4 regions of the Ectobacillus polymachus genome follow, and region 2 is predicted to be linked to each of the others. Evidence: riboswitches for the same ligand, from Rfam matches in the RefSeq annotation. Region 2 holds a riboswitch; each other region holds the start of a gene.
What was found. Region 2 has a riboswitch for S-adenosylmethionine ahead of ACM5BR_RS08385 (methionine biosynthesis PLP-dependent protein). Riboswitches for the same ligand answer to the same signal wherever they lie in the genome.

Region 1 (2,205 bases), 530 kb from region 2:
GTTATGGTTATCCATATCCGTATTATCCGTATGATATGTATGGCTATGTATATCAAGTGTATTAAGAGGAATGTAGGATTAGGAAAATTTGAATACGCAAGACCTAAAAACTATTATTTAAGAAAACACCATCTGAAAAAAACAGATGGTGTTGTTTTTGAATTCGCTATTTTGTTATTATCGCAGACAGTAAGGGGATTAAGATATGAAAGGGATCACAAAGTATAACGGATGTTCATCTTAATCGCCTTCTTGCTCTGAAAGGGTTTTCCATCCAATTGCGATAATATCATGTTCAAGTTTTAATTTACTAACAATTTGTTCGATTAGCAGGGCTTTCGACTGATCGCTATGAAGCAAAGCCATTATGGATACTTTACTTCCACTTTCAATTTCCTCACTATACAGTTCTTGTAAGGCTATTCCTTCTGAAAGTATCATTTTAGATAAAGCAGTACGTATAACGGTTTCATGTTCATGTAGACAAGTGATATTCACTTCATAGAAGAGATTTTCTTGCGACTGATCCTTTGATTTTCTATTCATGAATAACGCAATAGGACGAAGGAGAACATTTGCTAATACTACGCCAATTGCACCTATAATACTCAGTTTCATAAATCCTGCTCCAACTAATGTACCAACGGCTGCAGAACACCAAAGAGTAGCAGCTGTATTTAATCCGCGAACGCTAAACCCTTCTCGTATGATCACACCGCCGCCTAGAAAGCCGACGCCACTCACTACTTGTGCGGCAATTCGAGTTGGACTATTATCTCCTGTTGACATAACCGATAAAATGACGAATAAACATGCTCCAAGGGAAACAAGAGCATTTGTACGTATTCCAGCCATTCGGTGACGCCATTGTCGTTCGGTACCGATACATGCACCGGTAAGTATAGCTACAAGCAGCCGAATTGTCATATCTTGCCACGCCATTTGCTTCATCTCCATAGAAAAATATAGGTAAGATAGATAGAAATTACCTTTGTAATCAATATACGTATTATGAACGAATAAGTCCTGTAACGTCAACTGTATTCCAAGTTTAGGGCATAACGGAAATGGCGAGGGGGGAGTTTCACTTTATTAATTATTGTTATTCGAATCGTAGAGTATCAGATTGACGAAAGTGACAAAACGATTTATTATAAATTATACTTAATTGTATAGTATATCCAATTATATCTGTATTGAATATGAATTCTTATCTAGAGAGGTGGAGGGATTGGCCCTTTGAAGCCTCAGCAACCCCTAATATCGTTAGGAAGGTGCTAATTCCAGCAGAGCAAATGCTTTGGGAGATAAGAGGTCGAATCCGTGAACGCGTGGCCTCTTAATAAAGAGGCCACTTTTTATTTTGTTTTATAACTTGAATCTTAGGAATATTCATGGAAGGGGCTATGTAAAATGGAAAAAGAGACGCTGATGAAATCACTAAGCCTTTACGATAAAATTGTAGAACATTCGAAATTACAGGGATTTCATCAATCTTGTGACCCAAAGACGGGGTATCTACTAAAAGGATTAGCATCATCAAAAGCAAAGGGGAAATTTTTAGAACTTGGAACGGGATCTGGTGCATCCGCAGCATGGATTGTAGATGGAATGGATGGGGATAGTACGCTCATAACGGTGGATATAAATCCGCAATTGTTAGACATTGCAAAAACCTATTTAGGGAATGATAAACGAATTTCTTTTCGATGTGAGGACGGTGCAATATTTATTCGAAATATGGAAGAGACATTCGATTTTATTTTTGCAGATACATGGCCAGGGAAATTTGAACTGTTGGATAAGACATTAGACCATTTAAACGTAGGAGGATTTTACGTCATTCATGATTTACTTCCGGATAGGAGTGTACCTGAGGAATACAGAATTAAAGCACCTAAGCTTCTTAATAAATTAAGAGAAAGAAGAGATTTAGTCATAACAGAAGTAGATTGGGCAACAGGTATTCTTTTAGCGATAAAGACAATGGAGTAGTCGGTTCGTATAAAAACCCCTTCACCAGATAAAAAGGAGTCAGTACATAAACGGGTATAGAAAGTATAATGAGCAGCAGGCTATGTATTTTGCGTTTGTCTTAAAGAATGAGTATCTATTATAAGACATTCACACATATATGGCATTTAAACGCAAGTACAAAAAGGACCTGTTTAAAAGAAACGGATCCTTTTTGTCTTAAATATGTTG
Region 2 (2,205 bases):
CCAAGCAATCGTACACCTTGCTCGATAAACCTCTTAGCCATCTGTTCAAAATAATCTGCAGTACCTTTGTACTCATAGCGTCCATTATCATATTTTGGCAATCCAGCATTTGGGTATGCGGATAAGTATCCTTTACTAGGTAAGGATACTGTTTCTAATGATTCAATCATGCGCAGCGGTCCCAAGTGGCAATTTAATCCAACAACGTCGGCTCCTTTTTGCTGTAATTCATCTAATACTTGTTCGATGAATCGTCCACTTTGTGTAAGCCCTGCTTCGTGTAAGGCTACTTGTGCTACAATCGGCAGATTCGTTGCCTTCCGTAATACGCCAAGTGCGTGATAGAGTTCAACTTCATCGTAAAACGTTTCTAGAAGAAGAGCATCGGCCCCTTCTTCCAATAGTGCGCTAGCTTGCTCCATAAGCATAAATTCCCGCTCAACTTCTGTAGTCATAACAGATCCTATATGCTTCATACCACCAATTGTTCCAAGTACAATCGTATTCGCTTTCGCAGCTTTTCTAGCATTTCGAACTGCTTCTCGATTTATTTTTTTTACTTCATTTTCTAAACCATACATACGAAGTTTCCCTTCGTTGGCTCCGTATGTATGTGTTTGAATGACATCTGCTCCTGCTTCCACGTACAGCCTATGGATTTCAGTAATTCTTTCAGGCTCTGTTACATTCAACTCTTCAAAGCAGCTTTGCAAACCGTATGAATGGAGCATTGTTCCCATCGCTCCATCTCCTATCAGGATCCCCTGCCCAAGACTATCTACTAAGTTGCCCATATGTCACACTCCCCATATTCTGCTAACCCAAAAGAGGGAGATGAAAGAAACCCCTACTTTTAGAATGTTTCATTTTATCAAACAAAGGATCCCCCACTTCAAAGAAGAGGGGGATCCTTTGTTTCCTCCTCTTATCACGCAAAACCATTGTTTTGCAGGTTGTAGCACCGTTTCAAACATTCGTTTGAAGGTTGCCGGGCTTCATAGGGCCTATCCCTCCACCACTCTCGATAAGAGTTTCAAATCTGCTAGCTTGTAAGTGAATAATTTTTCAATTAATTTATCATGTACGACAGCAAATCGTCAATTCATTTTCAGAAAAAATATTTTTTTCTGAATACACAAAAAACAATTGCATTTTCTATCTACTTTGATATACAGTATTAAAAAGCCTTAACAATTTCATATATTCTTATCAAGAGAGGCAGAGGGACTGGCCCTGCGAAGCCTCAGCAACCATTAACAACCCTGTTAATACGGTGCTAATTCCAGCAAATTCACAATGAATTTGACAGATAAGAAGGTATAATCCAAAAAGCCTTCTTCTTATGAGAAGGCTTTTTTACATTAGAGGAGGATGAAACATGAAACGGATAGAAACAAAGCTTGCACAAATTGGCAACAGAAGTGAAGAGTGTACCGGAACTGTAAACGTACCCGTATATTTCTCAACTGCTTATCGTCACGAAGGAATTGGAAAATCTAGCGGCTATGATTATATTCGAACGGGAAATCCTACTCGAAACATATTAGAAAAAACAATTGCCGATTTAGAAGAAGGTGATCAAGGCTTTGCATGTAGCTCAGGAATGGCTGCGATTACGCTCGTTCTATCCTTATTTCAAGCAGGAGATGAACTCATTGTTGCAGAGGATTTATATGGAGGCACATTTCGGCTATTGCGTGATTACGAAGAAAAATGGAATATTCGATGTAGATACGTGAACATACAAGATCTCACTGAAATTACCAAGGTACTATCTCCTCAAACAAAGGCAATCTTTCTAGAAACTCCTACAAATCCACTAATGCAAGTTGCTGATATTGAGGAAATTGCTGCCATTAGCCAGCAGCACAATCTTCTTCTCATCGTTGATAATACATTTTATACACCCATTCTGCAAAAGCCTCTTCATCTTGGTGCTAACATCGTTGTTCATAGTGCAACAAAATATTTAGGAGGACATAACGATGTATTATCCGGCCTTGTTGTGGCAAAAGGAACTGCATTGTGCGAAACACTCGGCTACTATCACAATTCCTCCGGAGCAGTACTTAGTCCATTCGATTCATGGTTGCTTATGCGCGGAATGAAAACATTAGCTCTTCGAATGAGCAAGCATGAAGAAAATGCTAAAGTAATCGTTGATTTTTTGCAAAAAGCAAATGAGGTGACTGATGTACTCTATCC
Region 3 (2,205 bases), on a different contig from region 2:
AAATGGCTATCAAAGCTTGCATCTTATTGTGGAAATACCAGTGTTTCTTTCAACACGAACGGAGCATGTGAAGGTGGAAATTCAAATTCGAACGGTAGCGATGGATTTCTGGGCAAGCCTAGAGCATAAAATTTATTACAAGTTTGATAAGACGGTTCCGGAGCGGCTGACCAATCAATTAAAAGAAACTGCGGAAATGATTCAATATTTAGATGCAAAGATGAAACGAATTAAAGATGAAATGGAACAAATAAAGGGTAAAGAGGAGCAGGATTCTCCTAGTCAGCAACTAATCGGAAGATCTATCTTAAACCTCATGTAACAAAACGAGCATCGGAATAATCCGATGCTCGTTTTTTAGATGGTTGATGTGTTAAGTTTGCGCCCGCAAGAATTCAGAAGGCTTCCTTTCCCTTCGATGAATTGCCTGCAGTAGCTTACAATGAGGTCCTTATCAAAATCCATTGATGCAACATGGTAGGAATTCATTAGAGGAATAGATTTTTTTTCGGTAGAGCCAATCGTATCATAGACTTGATGTGCAGATGAGGCAGGGACGACATGATCTTCTACCGAATGAAGCAGTAAGACAGGACAGAGAACGGATGATAGGCTTGTTTTTGCATCCTGTATAAAGCGAAGGAGCTGTCTAATAGATGACACAGGAACTGTATCGTAAACAATCTCATGCACAGAAGAGTCTTTCGTGTCTGGAAGTGATTCATCAATATATTTTGGTGAGCTTGTAGATTCATAGGCTTCATAGCACGGAACCGAGAATGCAGCATTAATGGTAATTACGCCAGCAAATCTATAAGAACTGGCGAGCGTGAGGGCGAGTGTGCCGCCCATAGATTGTCCGACAATGTAAATGTACTTACAATGCTTTGCAAGGCGTTCATACCCTTCCTTAAGGCTTTGCATCCAATCCTCGTAGCAGCATCGCTCCAAATCCTTGTAATGCGTACCATGTCCCGCCAACCTAACTCCTAAAACAGTATATCCACTTTCTGCAAGCCTTTCTCCAACGTATCGCATGCTTTGTGGTGTGCCATTAAATCCGTGCGAAACTAAAATACCAATGTCATTGCCTGCAAAGAAAAATGGTTCTGCTCCTGATAGTATCGAATATGAGTTTTTCATATGCATATCCTCCTTATTAACAAAATAAAAAACTCTCTCTGCTTTTGGTTGCAAAAAGAGTTTCCTCCATTTTTATCAACCAAAGCAGTTGCTTTGCTGGTAGGAGCACCTTTCCTAAAGGAGGTTGCTGTGAAGTCATAGAGCCAGATCTCTCGTTCACTCTTGATAAAATTACAAATATTCATATTGGTATAGTTGGTTTTATCCTATCATCTCTTTTCATGAAAGTCAATAAAGTGATTCGTATTCATTTAGATGAAAAGTACAATTCTAGATCTCATGTAATCCTCCCTTTAATTGAGGTATACTAAGAAATGGAATGTAGTACACCGTTCTCAAAATTCTTTTTTGAACGGAATAAAAGGAGTATATAGTATGTCTGATCAATTGGATTTAAAAAAATTCGAGAAGAAGATTCTAATTCGTAATATTGAAAATAAGGATATCGATAGTATTATTGCTATGCAAGCTTCTTGTTTTCCAGGAATGGATCCATGGACAAAGGGGCAATTAGAGAGCCATATCGTGCATTTTCCAGAAGGACAATTTTGTGCAGAATTCGAAGGAAAAATAATAGGATCTTGCTCTAGTTTGTTAATTAACTTTGATGAATATGATGATCGCCATACATGGGATGATATTACAGATAACGGTTATATTACAAATCACAATCCGGATGGCTACAATATGTATGGAATTGAGGTTATGGTACATCCTGAATACCGTCGTATGAAAATTGGCTATCGCTTGTATGAGGCGCGTAAGGATCTAGCTCGCATGCTGAATTTAAAGAGTATTATCATTGGCGGGCGGATTCCTAATTATCATAAATATGCAAATACCTTATCTCCGAGAGAATATGTAGATGAAGTCATTCATCATAAAATATATGACCCCGTTTTATCCTTTCAAGCATTAAACGGTTTTATGCTGATGCGAATTAACCCAGGATACCTTCCTGATGATAAAGCATCGAAGCAGTATGCTACCTTGATGGAATGGAATAATGTGGATTATCAGCCGAATACAAAGCGTTATTATAAAACTTCATTACCAGTTCGA
Region 4 (2,205 bases), on a different contig from region 2:
AGGATTTAGGAAGTAAGCATGGAACAGAGTTAAATAGAGAAGCACTGGTTCCATTTGAAATATACCCATTAAATGACTCGGATACGATTACATTAGCGAATGGGCTCATCGAATTACAGCTGGAAAAAGACTATGATGAAACGATGGAAATTCCAGGAGAACTCCTTGCTTATCATTTACATAAGGACGTACTTGAAATGGATGATATCGCGCAAACCATATATCTTCAGGATACTAGCATCAAATTATCACAAAAAGAGTATGCTTGCTGTAAAGTAATGGCGAATCATTTGAATGAGTTTGTTAGCAAGCAGCAGATTATTGCTGCTGTTTGGCCTGAACGGACATTATCAGATAATGTATATGTCGGAACAGAAGAGATGAATTCGCTGATTTATCGTCTTCGGGTGAAAATAAAAGGATATTTAAAAATTGAATCGGTATTACGAAATGGATTTAGAATGTCTAGAAGCAATTCGCATGATATGGAATAACAGGCGCACGCGGGTGCGCCTGTTATTTATTTCGCTGCGTAAGACCATGGTCACCATTCTTTGCATATTTCTAGGTGTACGACAGCTTCCGTAAAAATATACCGAGCTTTACCGGCTGTATCAATAATATGTAGGCATTGCTGCCTTTCATTGTAATGATGAACACGTCCTGTTAAATGGGAAATTACGCCATGATGACGATAATCAAAGGATACATACTGATTATGTTCCATTGCTTCACAAATCATGATTTCGAAGCTGATGTTTGTCTCCGGTGTAACGGATCGTTCTAGATTGCCTCCAGATTCATAATGAAAGACTTCGCCATTCCACGCCTCCTGATTACACTTCACAGAAATCGCTCCTTTTAATCGAACATTTGTTCTTATTTTACCTTTTTTTATGGGGATTATGCAAGTGATTGTTGAAAGTTATATAGTCCTAGGAACCTTGCAAAAGTATTTCGTGATTTAGTATTTACAAGCATCGTGTAAGAAATCGAATATATCTTTTTTTCTTTGCTTACGGAATAGTCAGAAAAAATAATATATCAAATAATTCAGAAAATATATTGACATAAGGTTAATAGTTATATAGAATGTAAATAATTTCATATGTCTTATCGAGAATAGGTGGAGGGATCAGGCCCTTTGAAGCCTTGGCAACAGCCGTAAACCGGAATTGTGCCAAATCCTGCAGGTTTTGCTCTGAAAGATAAGAGATTACACAGTCATGTGCGAATTCGGGCTGCTTCTTTTACCTTTTTGGGTAGGAAGCAGCCCTTTTAATTTAAATAAAGAGGAAGGGTGAACATGATGGGAGAAACATGGAACAAGGGAACGATTTGTGTACAGGGAGGCTATACGCCTAAAAATGGAGAACCACGTGTGCTGCCGTTATATCAAAGCACAACGTATAAATATGATACACCTGAGGATTTAGCAGCTCTATTTGATTTACGTGCTGAAGGTTATATTTATACACGAATTGCAAATCCAACCGTTGCAGCTTTCGAAACGAAGCTAAGTCAGCTCGAGGGCGGCGTTGGTGCTGTAGCAACCGCTTCTGGTCAAGCAGCGATTCAATTAGCAGTATTAAATATCGCTGGAGCAGGCGATCATATTTTGTGCTCATCTACCGTTTACGGAGGTACTCACAATCTATTTGCTGTCAGTTTACGTAAGCTTGGCATTGATGTTACATTCTTTGATCCAGAGCTGTCGGTAGAAGATATTGTTAAACTTGCAACAAGCAAGACAAAGCTCCTTTATGGCGAATCAATCGGTAACCCTGCTATTAATGTACTAAATTTTGAAGTATTTTCAGCGGCTGCAAAAGAACTAGATATTCCGCTTATCATTGATAATACGTTAGCTTCTCCGTATTTGTGCCAGCCATTTGCTCATGGAGCAAATATCGTGGTTCATTCAACTACGAAATATATTGATGGGCATGCAAGCTCAGTAGGCGGAGTCGTAATTGACGGCGGAAACTTTAACTGGGATAACGGAAAGTATCCAGAACTTGTCCTGCCAGATGAAAGTTATCACGGCGTGCAATATTTGAAGGACTTCGGAGCAGCTGCCTATATCGTAAAGGCACGCGTTCAGCTTCTTCGTGATTTTGGTAACTGTATTAGCCCATTCAATGCCTACTTAACAAATATAGGCCTTGAAACATTACATTTACGTATGGAACGTCACAGCCAAAA

Region 1: it holds a riboswitch for S-adenosylmethionine, as region 2 does, so the genes downstream of both, ACM5BR_RS05560 (O-methyltransferase) here and ACM5BR_RS08385 (methionine biosynthesis PLP-dependent protein) in region 2, are expected to answer to the same signal.
Region 3: it holds a riboswitch for S-adenosylmethionine, as region 2 does, so the genes downstream of both, ACM5BR_RS13565 (alpha/beta hydrolase) here and ACM5BR_RS08385 (methionine biosynthesis PLP-dependent protein) in region 2, are expected to answer to the same signal.
Region 4: it holds a riboswitch for S-adenosylmethionine, as region 2 does, so the genes downstream of both, ACM5BR_RS11250 (bifunctional O-acetylhomoserine aminocarboxypropyltransferase/cysteine synthase) here and ACM5BR_RS08385 (methionine biosynthesis PLP-dependent protein) in region 2, are expected to answer to the same signal.

The regions. Positions count from the first base shown of each region.
Region 1 is NZ_JBLREB010000001.1:1,095,743-1,097,947, reverse strand. It holds gene ACM5BR_RS05570 (hypothetical protein) at 1-65, shown strand, start outside; gene ACM5BR_RS05565 (MgtC/SapB family protein) at 241-942, opposite strand; SAM riboswitch class I at 1,208-1,314, shown strand; gene ACM5BR_RS05560 (O-methyltransferase) at 1,414-1,995, shown strand.
Region 2 is NZ_JBLREB010000001.1:1,629,330-1,631,534, forward strand. It holds gene ACM5BR_RS08380 (bifunctional homocysteine S-methyltransferase/methylenetetrahydrofolate reductase) at 1-794, opposite strand, end outside; SAM riboswitch class I at 923-1,031, opposite strand; SAM riboswitch class I at 1,204-1,316, shown strand; gene ACM5BR_RS08385 (methionine biosynthesis PLP-dependent protein) at 1,379-2,205, shown strand, end outside.
Region 3 is NZ_JBLREB010000002.1:608,238-610,442, forward strand. It holds gene ACM5BR_RS13560 (GTP pyrophosphokinase) at 1-322, shown strand, start outside; gene ACM5BR_RS13565 (alpha/beta hydrolase) at 358-1,143, opposite strand; SAM riboswitch class I at 1,213-1,315, opposite strand; gene ACM5BR_RS13570 (GNAT family N-acetyltransferase) at 1,519-2,205, shown strand, end outside.
Region 4 is NZ_JBLREB010000002.1:133,865-136,069, forward strand. It holds gene ACM5BR_RS11240 (FHA domain-containing protein) at 1-494, shown strand, start outside; gene ACM5BR_RS11245 (YolD-like family protein) at 545-847, opposite strand; SAM riboswitch class I at 1,111-1,215, shown strand; gene ACM5BR_RS11250 (bifunctional O-acetylhomoserine aminocarboxypropyltransferase/cysteine synthase) at 1,310-2,205, shown strand, end outside.